4 regions of the Streptomyces sp. AM25 genome follow, and region 3 is predicted to be linked to each of the others. Evidence: riboswitches for the same ligand, from Rfam matches in the RefSeq annotation. Region 3 holds a riboswitch; each other region holds the start of a gene.
The links. Region 3 has a riboswitch for magnesium ahead of ACLHRZ_RS35670 (hypothetical protein). Riboswitches for the same ligand answer to the same signal wherever they lie in the genome.
Positions count from the first base shown of each region.

Region 1 (4,713 bases), on a different contig from region 3:
AAGCGGAAGGACAAGTGGGACGCCAGGCACCACTGCTGGACGCGCTACGACTCCGAGTCCCGCAGCAACGCGCAGTGGGATGAGAAGCACCACTGCTGGACGCGTTCCCACCACGGGCACATGCAGAAGTGGGACAACAAGCACCACTGCTGGAAGTAATGCCCTCATGACCGGGGCCGCCTCACCCGGTCTGCCCGGCGGCATGACGGCGTTGCGCATACGGGGGTGGTGCCCCGTGGACGCCCGTTGGCCAGGTGAGGCGGTCCCACCAGGACGGGGCACCGCAGCTGGGTGACCGTCCCCCTTCAGGTCCGTCCGCGTGTCATCCCAAGGAGGGGAGCGCGGACGGACCGCTTTGCTGCTCGGGTATCACGCTGCATGGGCATGTGCCAGGATCACGCCGAAGAGGGTGACGGCGTCAGGCCGGGGAGTCCTCTGCCGGCGGGCCGCCGGCCGTGCGTGTGGGGAGGCGGCGTGGAACTGCGGGGAACGGGCGAGGGGTTACCCGTTTGTGCCTTCCCCTCCTGGTCCCCCGACGGGAGGCGGTCATGCCGGGTTCCTCGCTGGTAGGGCGACGGCGAGGGTGCGGGACCAGGCGAGGTGCGGTGCCGGGAAACCGGTTCGGGCCCCGTCATATACCTGGACCGGCGACCGGCAGGCGGGCTACGGCCGGTCGAACTCGATGCGGGCCGCGCCCCACGGCACGTGTCCGCTGCTCGGGCAGCCCCCAACATGGTGTGGGGGCCGGTGAAGTCCTCCAAGGCACTGCGGCAGTCGGCATAGCCGGGCAGGTCGTCGTCCCAGGTGCCGGGCGGCACCACCGTGACCACTGCCTCTCAGGTGTCGACCGCGACCTTGAGCCAGGACGAGAACAGCGGCACCGGGTCCGTAGACTCCAGGGTCACCCCGTCGTTCCTCGGCGTTAGCACGCGAAAACAGCCGCAGTCACAACGGGCACCGGCCCGAAGCCTCACGCTGGCATGCCGCCGATGGCAGCGGTGTACGCCGCAGGGTGCGGGCTTCTCGGTCGGCGTTCGGGACGTCCACGCGGCTGCCGAGGATCGTCTGCTCCGAAGCTGCCCCGATGCGAGGGTGGTTGACCGTGCCCTCGTCGGGCTGAAACGTGTCCGGTCGGGTGCCGGGGGTGTGCTGTCGGCGGTACTTTGGCAGGGTGTGGCCCGCCCTCAGATCGAGTGGGGGCGGGCCACACTTAGGTGAAGAGGTCCCTACTTATGCGTGGTGCAGGCGGTGTACCTGCCAGGGCATGGCGTGGGTACTACCGCCGGTGTCCGTGCGACGTGTGACCCTCGTGCCCGTGGGGTGCGTGGTTCCCATGCCCGTGCGACGGCTGGCCCCGATGGCCGTGGCCGTGACCGTGCGGCGCGTGGCCCCGGTGCTCGTGCCGCCCCGGGCGCCCGTGGCCCTGCCCGGGCGCTCCCGGCGTGCAGACGGTGGCCGTGGCGGTGGCCTGTTCGGTCTCGGAGGATCCCTGGTTGGTGAAGTTCACCGTGACCTGGATGCGGTCGCCGTTGGTCCAGCTTCCGCCGGTCGGCGCGATGTTGATGCTGTACGGCTGGGAGGTTCCGGGGCAGGTGGAGGCGTTTTCGGACTGTGAGGCCTGGCCGGAGACGTTCTTGCCGTCGGAGGCCTGGACGGCCACGGTCGGGGAGGAGTTGGAGGCGGGCGCCAGGGCGCAGGTGTAGGTCCCGGTCACCGTGATCGTTCCGTCGCTGTTGAGTGCGGCGGAGCTGTTGACGGTGGTGGCGGCGGGCGTCTGGGCGTTGGCCGGTGCGGTGAATCCCACCAGGAGCCCGGAGGCTGCCAACGGGACTATCGCAGCCATACGCAGGGATGAACGCATGATGTTTTCCTCTCGGATGAGATTGTGCCGGAGGTGGAACGAAGCCGGCTGGAACTCCCGAGATCCCCACGGCCAGAACAACGGTGACGACGAGGCCGTACGGCGGGAGAAGAGGCCTGTGCGCATCAGCCGTATCTCCGGGAGTACCGGGATGCCGGCAGGCCCACGATGCTTGCGGGGCCATCACCGTTCCCGCAATCGAACAACTGCATCGCACGGTTGCGTGGAATTCGTTTCGCGCCGTGTGGCGTAAAGGATGCGCTCTTCGTGGGGTGCAATCCGTTGGCCGGGGCAGGCAGTTGTGGTACGGGCCGGTCCTCGGCGTGGCACAGGAATCTGGCTCCGATCGGCGTGCGGAAGGGCCTGAGCGCGGCTGAAACGATCCTGCCTTTCTCGGTTCCGATGCACCGCCCCGGGCGGTGCGGCACTCTCATGCCGCGGCTCAATGGGCTGCGCCGGGCTATGAGATGGGCAGCGGAGCTGAGGTGTTTTCTCTCGGCCACCGCTGTCGGACACGCGCGGCCATGGACGTCGTCCCGTCACGCTGCAGGCGGCTAGCCGTTGCCCGATCACAGGGAATCCACAACTTCTCTAATTTCATGGTGAGTTCTTGGGAGCGCGTTCACTTGCGCGTCGGCGCGAGTGAGGTAGCGTCCGCAGTGGCTGAAATAAGGCACCTCGTTCGGTGAGGCGTCTGTGCGGATATAGGCCACTGACCCGACGACGTCGAGAGACGCCCAGGATCAGGACAGGTCTCCTCGGCTTAAGGGGTGACCCCAAGTGGCTTCCCGCCCGTCGGGTGGGGATACGCCGTGCAGTGCCGAAGCTCTTACGTGGAGGGTGCCGTCCAGGGAAGGCCGGCTTCCCCGTGCTCCGGGGTGGTCGGCGGGTGCTGGATTGGGGGTGGTCAGGGTGAGTCCTGACGGTGATAGGTGGTGTCGCTCTCGTTCCGGGCGCACCACGGTGCTCTTCTGAGCCCGCTTATTGCGTGTAACGCACGTGCACATGGCGTGAATTCGGCATTCCGATAGGCATCGGTCTATCCGTGCTCCGGTCCGGCTGTCGTCCGCCGTGTCGTCACGCGCATTTCGCCTGCCTTCATACGGCGGCATTTCGCCACGTCTTCATACGGGTCTGCCCGAGTGCGCCCGTTCGCAGTTCTGGGAGGTAGTGACATGTACTACGGCACCGTGCGTCCGGACCCCGGGCCGGATCCTGGAAGGGAGCAGAGTGCTGCCCCGGGCAACACGGCTGTCCTGGACAGTGCCCACACCGGGGACATCGTCGGTGCGCTGGGCACGATCGGCCGGCACGACACCGGCCGGCGGGGCTCCTGGGGGCAACGGCTGCGGACCCTGCTGGTGATCATGGGGCCGGGGCTGATCGTGATGGTCGGTGACAACGACGCGGGCGGCGTGGCGACGTACGCCCAGGCCGGCCAGAACTACGGCATGAAGCTGATGTGGACGCTGGTGCTGCTGATTCCGGTGCTCTATGTCAACCAGGAGATGGTGGTCCGGCTGGGTGCGGTCTCCGGGGTCGGGCACGCGCGGCTGATCTTCGAGCGGTTCGGGAAGTTCTGGGGCTCGTTCAGTGTCGGCGATCTGTTCCTGGTCAACGCGCTGACGATCGTGACGGAGTTCATCGGAGTCTCACAGGCGCTCGGCTACTTCGGGATACCGAACTACGTTGCGGTGCCGCTGGCCGCGGTGCTGCTGTTCGCCGTGGTGGCCGGCGGGTCCTTCCGGCGCTGGGAGAGGTTCCTCTTCCTCCTCATCGCGGTGAACGTGGTGATGTTCCCCATGGCGCTCATGGCCCACCCCAAGGCCGGCACGACCGCGCAGGGGCTCATCCCGCAGTTCCCGGGCGGGCTCGACTCGACACTCCTGCTGGTCATCGTCGCCATCGTCGGCACCACGGTGGCCCCCTGGCAGCTGTTCTTCCAGCAGTCCAACGTGGTCGACAAACGGATCACCCCGCGCTGGATCCGCTACGAGCGCGCCGACCTGTGGATCGGCATCGCCGTCGTCATGGCCGGAGCAGTGGCGATCATGGCGACATCGGCTTTCGTGTTCCACGGCACCGATCTGGCGGGGCAGTTCAGTGATGCCGCGGGGGTGGCGGACGGGCTGCGCAAGCACGGCGGACCGGCGCTGGGCGCCCTGTTCGCGACCGTGCTGCTGGACGCCGCCCTCATCGGCGCCAACGCCGTGGGACTTGCCACCACCTACTCCCTCGGAGACACCTTCAAAAGGCGGCACTCACTGCACTGGAAGATCTCCGAGGCACCGCTGTTCTATATCGGCTACGCATTCCTGATCGGCATCGCCGCCACCATCACCCTCGTCTCCGACGACCACATCCAGGGCCTGATCACCCAGGGAGTACAGGCCCTGGCAGGGGTGCTGCTCCCCTCGGCGACCGTCTTCCTGGTCCTGCTCTGCAACGACCGCCCCGTGCTGGGCCCCTGGGTGAACAGCGTCCGGCAGAACGTCGTCGCGGGTGTCATCGTCTGGTGCCTGGTACTGCTGTCGCTGGCGCTGACCGCGGCCACGTTCTTCCCCGGCCTGACCACCACGCAACTGGAGACCGGCTTCGCCGCCGGGACTGCCCTCGGCCTCGTCGGCGGAACCCTCGTCGCCCTGCGCTCACGCCAGGCCTCCCGAATCGCCGCAGCAGAAGCTGCCGCACGGCTCCGCGCGGCGGAGCGAGGCGGGATGGTCGTCACCACGCCGCTCGAACGCTTCCGGGTCTTGATGGAGACCGATCGGATGCTCTGGCGCACGCCTGACCTGTCCACCCTCCAACGCCCGAAGTTCTCACCGCTGCGCAAGGCAGGCCTGATCACCCTG
Region 1 is NZ_JBKIWN010000013.1:168,376-173,088, reverse strand. It holds gene ACLHRZ_RS19060 (hypothetical protein) at 1-159, shown strand, start outside; gene ACLHRZ_RS19055 (hypothetical protein) at 1,277-1,843, opposite strand; M-box (ykoK) riboswitch at 2,532-2,708, shown strand; gene ACLHRZ_RS19050 (NRAMP family divalent metal transporter) at 3,037-4,713, shown strand, end outside.
Region 1: another riboswitch for magnesium. It lies ahead of ACLHRZ_RS19050 (NRAMP family divalent metal transporter); the one in region 3 lies ahead of ACLHRZ_RS35670 (hypothetical protein).

Region 2 (4,713 bases), on a different contig from region 3:
CGTCACCGAAGACGTGGCGGACACCGCCTGCACCATCCTCATCGACGCCATCGAGAAGTCCAGCGCGCCACTCGACCACACCGCCGGACACGGGACGGCCGCCGGCAGCACTGAGAAGAGGTGACGCCGTGACCCTCATCGTCCAGAAGTACGGCGGGAGTTCCGTAGCGGACCCCGACCGCATCAGACGTGTGGCCGAACGTATCGCCACCACCCGCAAGGACGGCCAGGACGTCGTGGTCGTGGTCTCCGCCATGGGCGCATCCACCGACGAACTCCTTACCCTCGCCGACCGGGTCGCCGTCCCCCCGTTCCCGCCCCGGGAGACCGACCTGCTGCTCAGCGCGGGCGAGCGCATCTCCAGCTCCCTCCTCGCCATGGCCCTGCACTCGCTGGGCGTCCCCGCCCGCGCACTCACCGGGGCACAGGCAGGCATCGTCACCACCGCCGACCACGGCCGCGCGCACATCACCGACGTCACACCCGACCGGATTCGCGAGACCCTGGATGCCGGATGCGTACCGGTCGTGGCCGGCTTCCAGGGCCGCGCCGCCGACACCCTGGAGGTCACCACCCTCGGCCGGGGCGGCTCCGACACCACAGCCGTCGCCCTCGCCGCAGCCCTGAACGCCGAACTGTGCGAGATCTGCACCGACGTCGACGGCGTCTACACCGCCGACCCGCGCATCGTCCCCGAAGCCCGCCTGCTCGACCGCATCGGCTACGACGCCATGCGCCAACTCGCCGCCGGCGGCGCCCAGGTCCTGGCCACCACCTCCGTCGCCTACGCCCAGGCCCACCGGGTGCCCGTGCGGGTGCGCCCCTCACACGGCACGAGCGAGGGCACCCTGCTCTGCGACGAACCGGCCCGACCCGGCGAACCGGCCGGCACGATCATCGGCATCACCCACCAGAGAGCATCCCGCATCACCGTCGCAGCCCCCGACACCCTCGCCGACCGCCTGCTCCTCGCCGACCGCATCCTGAGCACCGCCGAAAGCGCCGGCCTCCAGGCCGACGCCGGCCTGCACCAATCAGGCGATGGCACATGGGAGATGTCCTTCGTCGCCAGCACCGACCAAGCCCAGATACTCCTCACCGCCATCCACAAGACGGCACCGGACCTGCCGGCAGCAGCCAGCGACGAGGAACACCTCGGCAGAATCTCCGTCATCGGCCACGCCCCGGTGAACCGATGCTGCTCCGCCCTCGCGGCAGCCGGGATCGCCATCGAGGCGGTCACCCGGCTCCGCCCCGGGGCCAGGATCCTCTGCCGCCAGGACCAACTCGAGGACGCAGTACGCACCCTGCACACGGCACTGGATCTCGGTGCCCCGGCGATGGCAGGAGCAGCTGCCCGGCAGTAACTCCGATCGAGGCCCCTGCGGCAAGCCGCCAGGGGCCTCCACCCGTCGTCAAGCGGTGCACAAGGGCAACGAGGGTGGTTCACGGCCGAGCCCGAGCGCCCTACGGGACTGTCAGTTCCCCGTGGCCAGCTGGAAGATCCTGACAATGACGAGCACGACCGCCACCACCAGGTAGCCGCGCAGGGTGATCAGTCCCGCCTTGCGCAGCGGTGAGAACTTCGGCCGCTTCAGGGAGGACAGCGCGGGCGTACGCCAGACCAACCGGTCGGCCTCCAGCAGGGCCCTGAGACCGTCCTTGTCCAGAGGCGCGGGTGCAACCGCCCCCTCCCGGGCCGCTGCGCGGAGCCGTGCGGCCGCCTCTGCCGCAGCGATCCGGGATTCATGCCGTGAGCGCAACGTCACCGAGGCTCCGCCGACGAGGCCGAGGCCCGCGCCGACGGCGAAGCCGGTCTCCAACTGCGCCGTGGTCAGGTTCGGGAAGAATGTGGCCGCCGTCAGTGCCAGCGAAAGCAGCACCAGACACCAGACGATGACGCCGGCCACGATGTTCTGCCGGACGCTGTTCACCCAGGGGCCCAGCACCGGACGGTCGTTGCACAGCAGGACGAGGAAGACGGTCGCCGAAGGGAGCAGCACGCCTGCCAGGGCCTGCACTCCCTGGGTGATCAGGCCCTGGACGTGGTCATCGGAGACGAGGGTGATCGTGGCGGCGATGCCGATCAGGAACGCGTAGCCGACGTAGAACAGCGGTGCCTCGGAGATCTTCCAGTGCAGCGAGTGCCGCCTCTTGAAGGTGTCCCCGAGGGAGTAAGTGGTCGCAAGTCCCACGGCGTTGGCGCCGATGAGGGAAGCGTCCAGCAGCAGGATCGCGAACAGCGCCCCCAGGGCCGATCCGCCGTGCTTGCGCAGCCCGTCCGCCACACCTGCGGCGTCGCTGAACTGTCCTGCCAGGTCCGTGCCGCTGAACACGAAGGCCGACGTCGCCATGATCGCCACCGCCCCGGCCATCACGACCGCGATGCCGATCCACAGGTCGGCGCGCTCGTAACGGATCCAGCGCGGGGTGATCCGCTTGTCGACCACGTTGGACTGCTGGAAGAACAACTGCCACGGGGCCACCGTCGTACCGACGATGGCGACGATCACCAGCAGCAGCGTCGAGTCGAGCCCGCCGGGGAACTGCGGGAGCAGCCCCTGCGCGGTCGTTCCCAGCCTGGGGTGGGCCATGAGCGCCATGGGGAACATCACCACGTTCACCGCGATGAGCAGGAACAGGAACCTCTCCCAGCGCCGGAAAGACCCGCCGGCCACCGCGGCGAACAGCAGCACCGCTGCGATGGGCACCGCGACGTAGCCGGGTATCCCGAAGTAGCCGAGTGCCTGTGAGACTCCGATGAACTCCGTCACGATCGTCAGCGCGTTGACCAGGAACAAGTCACCGACGCTGAACGCGCCCCAGAACTTCCCGAACCGCTCGAAGATCAGCCGCGCGTGCCCGACCCCGGAAACCGCTCCGAGCCGGACCACCATCTCCTGATTGACGTAGAGCACCGGAATCAGCAGGGCCAACGTCCACATCAGCTTCATGCCGTAGTTCTGGCCGGCCTGGGCGTACGTCGCCACGCCGCCCGCATCGTTGTCGCCGACCATCACGATCAGCCCCGGCCCCATGATCACCAGCAGGGTCCGCAGCCGTTGCCCCCACGAACCCCGATGCCCGCTGTCATGCCGGCCGATCGTACCCAGCGCACCGACGATGTCCCCGGTGTGGGCACTGTCCAGGACAGCCGTACCGCCCGGGGCGGCACTCTGCTCCCTTCCAGGGTCCGGCCCCGGGTCCGGACGCACGGTGTCGTAGTACATGTCACTACCTCCCAGAACTGCGAACGGGCGCACTCGGGCAGGCCCGTATGAAGACAAGGCGAAATACCGCCGTATGAAGGCAGGCAAAAAGCGCATGACGACACAGCGGACGACAGCCCGGACCGGAGCACGGATAAGCCGATGCCTATCGGAATGCCGAATTCACGCCATGTGCACGTGCGTTGCACGCGATAAGCGGGCTCAGAAGAGCACCGTAGTTCGCCCGGAACGAGAGCGACACCACCTATCACCGTCAGGACTCATCCTGACCACCCCCAATCCAGCACCCGCCGACCACCCCGGGGCACGGGGCAAGCCGGCCTTCCCTGGACGGCACCCTCCACGTAAGAGCTTCGGCACTGCACGGCGTATCCCCACCCGACAGGCGGGAAGCCACTTGGGGTCACCCCTTAAGCCGAGGAGACCTGTCCTGATCCTGGGCGTCTCTCGACGTCGTCGGGTCAGTGGCCTATATCCGCACAGACGCCTCACCGAACGAGGTGCCTTATTTCAGCCACTGCGGACGCTACCTCACTTGCGCCGACGCGCAAGTGAACGCGATCCCAAGAACTCGCCATGAAATGAGCGAAGTTGTGGATTCCCTGTGATCGGCCAACGGCCAGCAGTGGGCAGCGTGATGGGACGATGCCGATGGCCGCACAAGTCCGACTCGTAGCCCGGCGTGGCCCATTGGGTCGCGGCATGAGAGTGCCCGGACCGCCCGGGACGGTGTATCGCAAACGAGAAAGGCAGGATCGTTTCAGCCGCGCTCAGGCGCTTCCGCACGCCGATCGGAGCCAGGTTCCTGTGCCGTGCCGAGGGCCAGCCGATACCACAATTTCCTGCCCCGGCCAAGGGATTGCACCCCACGAAGAGCGCATCCTTTATGCCACACGGCGCGAAACGAATTCCACGCAACCGTGCGATGCAGTTGTTCGATTGTGGGAACGGTGATGGGCCCGCAAGCATCGTGGACCTGCTGGCCTCCCAATGCTCCCGGAGATACGCCTGTTGCGCACAGGCCCCTTCTCCCGCCGTACGGCCTCGTCGTCACCGTTGTTCTGGCTGTGGGGATCGCGGGAGTTCCAGCCGGCTTCGTTCCACCTCCGGCACGACCTCATCCGAAAGGAAAACATCATGCGTTCATCCCTGCGTATGGCTGCGATAGTCCCGTTGGCGGCCTCCGGGCTCCTGGTGGGATTCACCGCACCGGCCAATGCCCAGACGCCTGCCGCCACCACCGTCAACAGCTCCGCCGCACTCAACAGCGACGGAACGATCACGGTGACCGGGACCTATACCTGCGCGCTGGCGCCCGCCTCCAACTCGTCCCCGACCGTGGCTGTCCAGGCCTCCGACGGCAAGAACGTCTCCGGACAGGCCTCACAGTCTGAAAACGCCTCCACCTGCCCCGGAACCTCCCAGCCGTACAGCATCAACATCGCGCCGAGCGGCGGAAGCTGGACCAGCGGCGACCGCATCC
Region 2 is NZ_JBKIWN010000058.1:9,369-14,081, reverse strand. It holds partial or broken gene ACLHRZ_RS35185 (aminotransferase class III-fold pyridoxal phosphate-dependent enzyme) at 1-124, shown strand, start outside; gene ACLHRZ_RS35180 (aspartate kinase) at 129-1,367, shown strand; gene ACLHRZ_RS35175 (NRAMP family divalent metal transporter) at 1,479-3,230, opposite strand; M-box (ykoK) riboswitch at 3,561-3,737, opposite strand; gene ACLHRZ_RS35170 (hypothetical protein) at 4,386-4,713, shown strand, end outside.
Region 2: another riboswitch for magnesium. It lies ahead of ACLHRZ_RS35175 (NRAMP family divalent metal transporter); the one in region 3 lies ahead of ACLHRZ_RS35670 (hypothetical protein).

Region 3 (4,713 bases):
TGATCGAGCAGGAGATCTGGGCGCTCCTGCTGACCCACTACGCAGTCCGGCACCTGATGTGCGAAGCAGCCGACCAGGCCGACATCGACCCCGACAGGCTGTCTTTCATCCGCTCACTGCGCATCATCCGCCGTCAGATCACTGACCAGGCGGGCTTTCCCCCCTCACCGTCTCACGAAAGCTCTTGAAGCAGCCTTCACGGAAATCCTGGAGAGACCCAACCCACGCCGACGCCACCGCACCAGCCCACGAGCCGTCAAACGCATCCACGTCCACGCCTACAGGAAGAAGAAGCGCACCGAAACCACAGTCCACCACCCTGACCCACCAAGCATCAAAATCTTCGCCGTTTCTTAACTACGCGGCATTGCCCTGCCGATCAACACGTCCAGCTGATGCGGGCTCAAACCGGCAGCACGGTGGAACGGCATCGGCCCCCCGAACGAGCGCGTGGGAGTCGGCACTTCACACGCTACACCGGAGGGACCGATCCCGTGTTCAGCGATCACCATCCAGCAACATCACAGACTTCTGAATGACCTTCCAGCCGTCCCCTCTGACCTGCCTATTCCACCCCCGCAGGACAGGCTGAAAGGCCTTCAGCCAGACAGGCATAGAACTCCGTCCGAAAGCGGGACAGTTCCCCAAATGCATCCCGCGGGACGCCCCGCTACAGCAGACTCATCGTTACGGCCTTCGCGCTGATCAAACGCCTCTGTGACGGAGCACATGATCAGGCGGAGGCCGCTCCCACGTCCGGCAAACAGCGGATCCCAGCCCTAACAATCCTTACACTCGAGGACCTTGGTAAATCCCGGCACCTCGGGGACTGCGAAGAGGGGGAACGGTGGGGTGTCGTCTCGGCTCTTTTTCAGGCTGTCCTTGAGTTCTGTGGCGGTGAAGGAGTGGGGCGACGCGTCGTGGGTCATGGAGGACTTCAGTTTATCGAAATCCTTGGAGAATTGACTGAGGGATGTCCGGCTTATGCAGTTGTCGTAGGTCATGCGGCCGAGGCTACTGCCGTCGTTGGCGTTTTTGCAGGAGGCTTCGCGCAGGGCACTGAGGATTGCCTCTTTGTTCTGGTCCATGAATTCGACGGAGAAGTGGGTGAAGTTGTCCGGCTTGTGCAGGCCCTCGGCCACTGCGCTGCCGACGACGTCGAGGAGGTCGTTGCTGTCGCGGCTGAGGGTTTTCCTCAGGCCGTCGCGCAATTTCTTCTTCGCCATGAGGGCCTCGTGTTCGACCTTTGCTACTTCCTGCTTGCTCAGGCGGCGCCGGGCGCTGTCGAGCTGTGCGTCGATCAGGGCCTCACCCTGTGCGGCGCTGGCGGCGAAGTGCATCTGGACGGCAGCCCAAATGCCCTGGGTCTTGGGGTCGTTGACGGCCCTCTTCATAGCCTCGGGGCCGAAGTTCTTCCATGCTTTGTCGCGTTCGGAGCGGATGTGGTCGTCGATGGAGATCTTTCCGCTGCCGAAGGCGGCGCGGCTGATGATGCTGATGACGAGGGCGACCACGCTGGCGAGGATGCCAGCGTGCAGGGGCATAGACTTGAGTTTGGCCAGGCGGTTGATGCCGTCTGCGGTGAGGTTGGCGATGGCCTCGCCGATCTTCTTCGGGTCGTGTGCCAGGCATGCCTTGACCAGGTCTTCGAAGTGCCCTGCCTCGGCCACCTTATTGACCACGGCAGTCCTCAGAGCACCCAGCAGCCCCTGGTCGACGTAGGCTGTCGCGACGTCGTTGAACTTCCTCATACGCTCGGCGTAGTAAAGTCCCTTATTCTTGTCCTTCAGGTCCACCTCCTTGGCGCTGGTATCGGCCTTAAAACTCTTTACGATCTTGTCGAGATCCTTGACATCCTTGAACGCCGGACTCAGATAGGGCTTGCCGTCCCGCCGCGCCGCCTCGTAATCGTCCGTGGTCTCCTTGCCCTGCCCGATCTTCTCCAGGTTTTCCCGGGCCTCCTTCAGGAACTCCTCGAACGTGGCCGGAGAATGTATCTGCTGTGCGGCGGCTGCTTGGCCTGCGGGGGCGGCCACCCACAGCACCGGGGCTGCGAGGAGCGTAGACAAAGTTATACTGATCGGGTATTTGGACCGGGCAAAACGCTTCACGGCTGTCCTTCCGGATCATTTGGAGGGTTTGCGGTATTCGAAACAGGCGGGGTGTTGCCACAGCCAACGACCTTGGGGGCGCACGGCCTGCCAGCCCCGGAACTACGGGAGGCAAGTCGGCTGACCACGACGCAACACGCTCGCTTCGGGGCCTGCCCCTGTCCACCGGCTTGGCAGTCGACCCCTCAACGCCATCCATCGCCCCTGCGCCGGCCTCCCGTAACTCCCCGATGGAGTGCGGGGCAGGCAGTTGCAGGTGTGGCGAGCGTGTTAATGCGCGCCGGGGGCGGGCGAGGTCATGTGTGTACGGGGGCCACTGTGGCTCGGACTACTGCAGGTGCAGCCCATGTCTCTCACCTTCTTCCGGCCGGAGCGTGCGGGCGCTGGACGACACGGCAAGGAGCGCACCGGCCTGTCGGCCGGTTCACCCCAACTCGTCAGAGCTTTGGCACTGCACGACGTGATCCCCTGGGCTGGGGAAGCCACTTGGGGTCACCCCTTGGGCCGGGGAGGCCTGTCCTGACCCTGGGCGTCTCTCGACGTCGTGGGGTCAGTGGCCTGTGTCCGCACAGACGCCCACCGAACGAGGTGCCTTCTTCAAACCTCCACGAGCATAAGCCTGATTAAGTCGGACATTAAGGTTATTTGTGCACCCGTGGATACGCTTGACGAAACCTTGACCGTCAGGGGCCGGGACACAGTCCGTTGGTCCCGCACGCCCGGGCCGCCCTACGTCCCGGGCGCGCGAGACTGCCGCCTCGCCGAGACGCGTCACGGATGGAATCTCCCTGGCTCGAGCGATTGAGGGTGGGCTTGATTCGGTTTGACGGACATCCGAGATCAGGGGCATCACCCCGGAAGGATGTCCACTATGGAGAGCATGGGGAAGAAGAAGCCGCGTCCTCGCCGCTCGTTCACGCCGGTTCAAGGCCGAGATCGTCGAGCTGTGCCAGCGCGGTGACCGCTCGGTCGGGCAGATCGCCAAGGACTTCGACCTGACGGAGACTGCCGTGCGGCTGTGGTTCCACCAGGCCGAGACCGACGCTGGCCTGCGGGGCGGGAGGCGTCGCACAGACGGAGGGAAGCCCCGCCCGGCGCCTCGCGGGAAGCGTACGGACGGGGCAGTGTGCGGTGCTACACGGGCGGAAGCGCATCCGGGTCAATGACTGCCGTACCCGCCTGATGCTGGCCTCTGCACGGGGGCGTCTGCTTGCAGAAGAATCCACGCCCACGGCAGGCCATGCACGCGTGGGACGCCATCAGCTCTCCGGCGTCGCCGGACTGGTTCACGAACAGAGTGGCAGTCCGGTACGTGCCTGCGCCCCTGCATCCCTTACAGAAGTGGTGCGGGCCGGGGCAGGGGGCGTCAGTCATGACCGGGTGTCGCTGTCGACCGAGCCGGAGCCGCCGCATGTGCCGCATTGCTGGTCTTCGTACTCGGGGCCGCCGGGGTTGTCTTCCATGTTGTGATGGCGCTGAACCTGAACGGTGCCGCTGCCGTTGCACGTGCTGCACTGAGTGGCCATCTTGCGAACCTCGCATCCATGTTGATGATGGTGCTCTTACGGTCCGTGCCTGTCCCCCGTTCGCTGATGGCTCCCCCTTTCTGCGTAGGTGGTCTGTGCACCCGCCCGGCCGCTGGACCTCACATCTGACGACCGGGCGGGCGTCTGATGCCTGCCCTTCTGCCGGGGAGATAGGACCCACGGCGCGGGGAGGGTGCGCCATGGCGTCGGCAGAGGGGCAGGGGTCTAGGGCGTGTATCGAATGTGCTGGTCACAGCCACTCGTTGATGGCTGCGATGGTCAGTGTGGCCTCGTAGCGAACGGCGAGTTTGTCGTATCTCGTGGCGACCGCGCGGTGCCTTTTGAGGCGGTTGATGCCGCACTCGACGGAGTGCCTCTGCTTGTAGGTCTCGCTGTCGAAGGCCGGCGGGCGGCCTCCGGCGGAGCCGCGTTTCCGGCGGTTGCGGATCTGGTCGGTCTTCTCCGGGATCGTGCAGCGGATACCGCGTCTGCGCAGGTAGGCGCGGTTCGCGCGGGAGCCGTAGGCCTTGTCGCCGAGCACGCGGTCGGGGCGGGTGCGGGGGCGACCGCCGTCCGGCCGGGCGACGCGGATGCGCCCGAGGACGGCCTGGAACTGCGCGCAGTCGCCCCACTGGCCCGGCGTGACGAGCAGTGCCAGTGGCTTCTGGCCCTGCTCGCAGGCGAGGTGGGTCTTGGTGGTCAGGCCGCCGCGCGACCGGCCGAGCCCGTGGTGCTCGGGTTCGGACTCGACACCGCCCGGAGGCTCTTTCTGCAGGGCCCCTTTTTCCGGGCCCCGGCGGCATGCTGGTGGGCCCGGGCGACCGTGGAGTCCACCGAGACGTCCCAGGTGATCAGGCCCTTCGCATCCGCGTCGGCCTGGAGGTCCGCCAGGATCCGCTTCCACGTACCGTCGCGCTGCCAGCGGCGGAACAGGTCGTACACCCGGCCCCACGGTCCGTACCGCCCGGGCACGTCCCGCCACGGCACACCAGTGCGGGTACGGAACCGTATCCCGTCGATGAGCTGGCGTTTCGTCCATATCGGCGGCCTCCCCGGCTTCTTCCCGACCGGCAGCA
Region 3 is NZ_JBKIWN010000067.1:2,103-6,815, forward strand. It holds gene ACLHRZ_RS35665 (IS4 family transposase) at 1-188, shown strand, start outside; gene ACLHRZ_RS35670 (hypothetical protein) at 780-2,111, opposite strand; M-box (ykoK) riboswitch at 2,533-2,706, opposite strand; one part of gene ACLHRZ_RS35675 (IS5 family transposase) at 3,888-4,387, opposite strand; one part of gene ACLHRZ_RS35675 (IS5 family transposase) at 4,387-4,713, opposite strand, start outside.

Region 4 (4,713 bases), on a different contig from region 3:
CGAGAACCGCGGACGCAGCCGCACCGACCGCGAGCACGGGCGTGAGCGGATCGTCGAGTTCCGCACGTACGGCCGTGCACAAGGACATCGTCATACGCGTCGGCGCGAACACCGGCAGCCGGGCCGCGGCATCCGCGCTCGCACGCAGCCTGGACAGCACGGTGGGAGTGGTACGAGGGGTACTCGCCAGCCGGGACAGCGCCTCGTCGGGATGCAGGGCGTGCCACGGTATGCGCGGTCCCGGGCGGGGCGTCTTGCGGCCGACGGTCCCGTACGCGGCCCGCCAGCCCGAGAACAGGGCCGCGCCGGCAGCGGCGTTGACGGGGCTGAGCCGGACCCCGGCCGGCAGGAGCACGCGCCGGGCCGGCGAGCCTCCCGTGACCACCAGGAGCCCGGACAGCGCCGCACCCGACTGGGCCAGGGTCCTGGAACGGCGGCTGACGGCCCGTGCGGCGGGAGCGGCTGCCAGCAGCCGCCACACCCCCTCCAGCCCGTTCAGCGCCAGGACGTCGGCACCCCAGACCACGGCGCTGCGCTCGTCGGTGACGGACACGGCGAGATCACCGGCCAGCAGGCCCGCGAGCACCTCGTGGCCCCCGGTGTCCTCGCGGCCGATGCGCGTGACGGTCACCACGACCCTGCCGTCCGCCTGCAGTTCGCGCACGACCTCGGCCAACGGCCGCTCGGGGGCGACGACGGTGTCCGCCAGCGACGCGAACTCGCCGAGTGAAGGATCGTCCACCATCACCACGCTCAGGCCGGCCCGGCGGGCCGCGTCCAGCACCGCCTCGGCAAGCGGGTCGAGCTCCCACCCGACCAGCACGGTGCCCACGCCCTCCCCGCCCGCGGACGCGACCATCCGACCGGAGTCGGCAGGCTCGTCGCCGGATGCCGAACGCAGACTCACGACAGGCTCGTCGACGTCACCTGCCACCTCCTCGGTGGCGCGGTGCAGCGCCGCGGTCGCCGCGTGCCAGAGCCGGTCGTGGTCCCACGACGACGCGCCGGGATCGACATCGAGGACCGTCCGCCGTGCGCCGCGCAGGGCGCCGGGGTGGAGGACCACGGTGTCCACGAGCTCCAGTTGACGCAGCCGCTCGACGCTGCGGACCAGCATGCCGCCCTGAGCCAGCGCACTGCCCAGGGCGGCGGTGAAGGCCGCCGGGCCGTAGCGCGCAGCCTTCGGCGATCCGGCCAGGACCGCTTCCGCGGCCCCCGCCGGGCTGCGGGTGAACACCAGCGTCGCGGCCGCGCCCACCAGGCTGCCGGTGACCGCGGTGTCCGCGTACTCCTCGCCCGGGGTCGGCCGCAGCGGCGGTCTGGACGCCCCGGCTCCGGACATGCTCGGCCGGTCCGGGACGCAGATGTCGTCGTGAGCGGCGTCGAAGGCGGCGGCCCGGGCCAGCGCCTCCGCCAACTGGCCCGCCCGCAGGGCTCCGTCCAGCACGAGCGCCGTCGGCGACTGCCCCAGACCGTGCGTGGCCGCATTGACCGCGGCCAGCACCAGGTCGGTCCCGTTCGCGCCGAGCCGGCGGCGCAGCACGCCACGCACCCGGGAGTCCTCCCGCAGCAGCGTCACCGCCGCGGTGACCAGCCGCGGGGACTTCTGCATCCGCAGCACCTGTGCCGCCACCGCCGTGGCGACACCCGCCGCATCACAGGCCAGGAGTACGGCCGCAGCGCGCACATCGGCGGTGCTCGCGGGATGGGGAGAGTAAGGTTTCTCCGTCTCGTCGGAGTGCTCCAGCCCGTACCGGGCGGCCAGTTCCGCCGTCCGGCGCTCGACCGCACCGACCACATCCTGCTCGGCCACCTGCACCACCAGCCGGGACAGACCGCCGTCCCAGTAGGCGAGGAGCACCTCGGGGTGCTCCAGCAACGCGGCCGCCACCTTCTCCGCGGCCTCCTCCAGCCGTGGCACGTGGGCGGCTTCGGGGTGCGGGCGCAAGGGCAATTGGAGCCTGCTCCCCGCACGCCAGCAACCGTCGCCGGGCACCAGCGCGTTACGGGCCACGCGGGCCACACGCACGGCCGTCGCCGATGCCTCGGCCGCCCCGCCTGCCGCGGCGCGCACACCGACCGACGCCAACTCGGCCGCTCCGCATATGAGTACGTCGGCCGACGGGACGAGACGGCCCGCGGCCCGGGCCGGAGCGCTGAGTGCCGAACCAAGACCGGCCACGGGTAAGCCGGCCAGCAAACGCAGAACCACTGTCCTACTCTCATGAGAAGTCCGCACCGGTTTGTGGCCACGGTGCGGAGAAGACATGCTGTGCCCGGAACGGCCGGGCAGCCGACGGCTACTGCCCGGCGGTCAGTCGGCCGCGGCGCCGCCGTCCTGCGGCTTCGGCTGCGTCAGCCACACCACCGCGGCGCCCGCCGCCGCCACCGGCCACTCGACGAGCCCCACCGCGCCCAGGATGCCGACGCCGGTGTACACCGCTGCCCGACGTGCCCGGGGAGACACCGAACCGACCACGTCCAACGCCCCGTTCGCAGCCCCCTTCACCAGGCCGGCACCGGGCACGCGGTCCATCACCGACAGCACCGCCCCCAGCGGCCCGGCCGGGCGCGACGAGGACGAGGGCTGTAAATCGGCGCTCTTGCTCATGAAATCTCCTGTTCCGGATGAGGGCACGGTTCCGGCGTGAACCTGTCCACCGGCGTTAACCTGCGCCATCTCCTGTTTTCCTAAACGTTCCTTGACAGCGACCGTGGATTTTCGTGATTCTCGATGTACGCAGCACCTCGTTGGGTGAGGCTTCTGCGCGGACACAGGCCACTGACCCCGAACGTCGAGAGACGCCCCGGGTCAGGACAGCTCACTCCGGATTAAGGGGTGCGCCCAAGTGGCTGCCCGGCCAATCTCGGCCGGGAATACGCCGTGCAGTGCTGAAGCCGTGACGAGAGAGGTGCCTTCCCGCGTCGCGGAGGCTCCTCGGCCCATGTCCGGCACCCGCGAGTGCCCAGGCCGCGAGGAGGTGAGGGGCTTGAGTCCCTGGCATAGTCCGGAGCCTGTTTCCGGCTCAACTCGCCCGTCATCGTCCACCCGTCGCCGACGCATCAACTGACCTTCGCGCACTGTCTCCTGCCCACAGACTGCCCGGGCATGCTGCGCGGCGGTTCCACGTGTCCGTCCGCGACCGGGTACGTCCTGCCCGGAGACTGCTGTGCGCATTCAACTGACGTGGCCGAACGCTGCCGCCACCGGCCTCACCCTCAGCTTCGTCCTGCCCGACTTCACCTCCGACTCGCTCCGCCCCGCCCTGCGCCGGGCTCTGGCCTACGCCGGTCCCGTCCTCGACGGCATGGCCGACGCCGCCGGTGCGGGCCTCCTCGCCCGCCTGATGCTCCCGCTGGCCGTCGACATCATGCAGCAGTCGCTGGAGAACCCGGTGCAGGGTTCGCGTTGCGGCCCCGCGGGGGTTGTGGCCTGACCGCGCGCACTCATTCGTCATGCTTCAGCGCGTACGCTTCGAGGCCCGTTTGCGTTCTTGATGGGGCAGCTTCTGACGAGTGGTGGGGAATGTGGGCCGGGGCAGGAGGGATGCCTTGGTCGCTCCTCGGGCGAGCTGCTCCTCGGTATCGGCGGGCAGCCGCGGCGGCGTGCGGGCGGTTCGGGTGAAGTCGAAGGCGGAGGTGAGGTCGCCGAACGTCCGCCTTCGCCAGGCGCTGATGTTGGGTTCTTCGACCTCGGTCCCGTGTGCTGCGGTCCAGCGTTCCAGGAAGCGCAGACAGGAGGTGTGGTCGAAGGCTTCGCCGGCAACCCGTCCGCCCACTGTCCAGGGCGAGATGATCAAAGCGGGTACGCGGAAGCCGCCGCCGATCGGCAGGCCTTCGACGAACTCGTCCGGTGTACCGGCCGGGGGTACGGGCGGGGGGACATGGTCGAAGAGGCCGCCGTTCTCGTCATAGCTGATGATGAGTGCGGTCTTGGCCCACACGTGAGGGTTCGAGGCGATCGCTTCGATCTTCTGCGCGATGAAATCCGCCCCTGCTGCCGGCAGGGCGTCGGGTTCCTCCGATGCGGCGGTGGAGGGAATGATCCAGGAGACAGCGGGCAACTGGTCGTTACGGGCGTCGTCTTCGAAGGCCCCGTCCGGCAGCCTGCGCATACCACGCTCGTACAGCGGGCTCCCGGGCTGCGCTTCCCTGAACGCCTTGAACCCGTTGAGGACACTGAACGACCCGTTGTCCTGCCCTTGGTAGACCTGCCAGCTGATTCCTGCTGCCTGCAGGCGTTCGGCGTAGGTGGTCCACTGGTAGAACGTCGGCGGGTAGTTGTTCGTGATCACCGGGCCGCCCCGGGTGCCGCCGGGGTCGATGGTGCCGGACATCCAGTACAGCCGGTTCGGCCACGTCGGCCCCATCACCGAGCAGTGGTAGTTGTCGCACACCGTGAATGCCTCGGCGAGCGCGAAATGGAAGGGAAGGTCCGCGCGGGTGTAGTAGCCCATCACATAAGGCGCGTTGGCCTTGTCGGCCTCACGGTGGGCGGGCATCCACTGGTCCATCTTCCCGCCGTTCCAGGCCTGGTGCTGTACTTCCCAGGCGTGGCTGGGCGACGAGATGGCCTGAGCGTTCGTCCTGTGCGTATCCAGCCGGAACGGCAGCAGATACCCCTGGGGGTTCGCCGTGTCCGGCTGGTGGAAGACACTGCGGCCGTTCGGCAGCTTGAGGACACTCGGGTCGTCAAAACCCTGTACGTCTCCG
Region 4 is NZ_JBKIWN010000012.1:93,226-97,938, forward strand. It holds gene ACLHRZ_RS17830 (cation-translocating P-type ATPase) at 1-2,269, opposite strand, end outside; gene ACLHRZ_RS17835 (hypothetical protein) at 2,315-2,611, opposite strand; M-box (ykoK) riboswitch at 2,741-2,919, shown strand; gene ACLHRZ_RS17840 (hypothetical protein) at 3,171-3,437, shown strand; gene ACLHRZ_RS17845 (alkaline phosphatase family protein) at 3,462-4,713, opposite strand, start outside.
Region 4: another riboswitch for magnesium. It lies ahead of ACLHRZ_RS17840 (hypothetical protein); the one in region 3 lies ahead of ACLHRZ_RS35670 (hypothetical protein).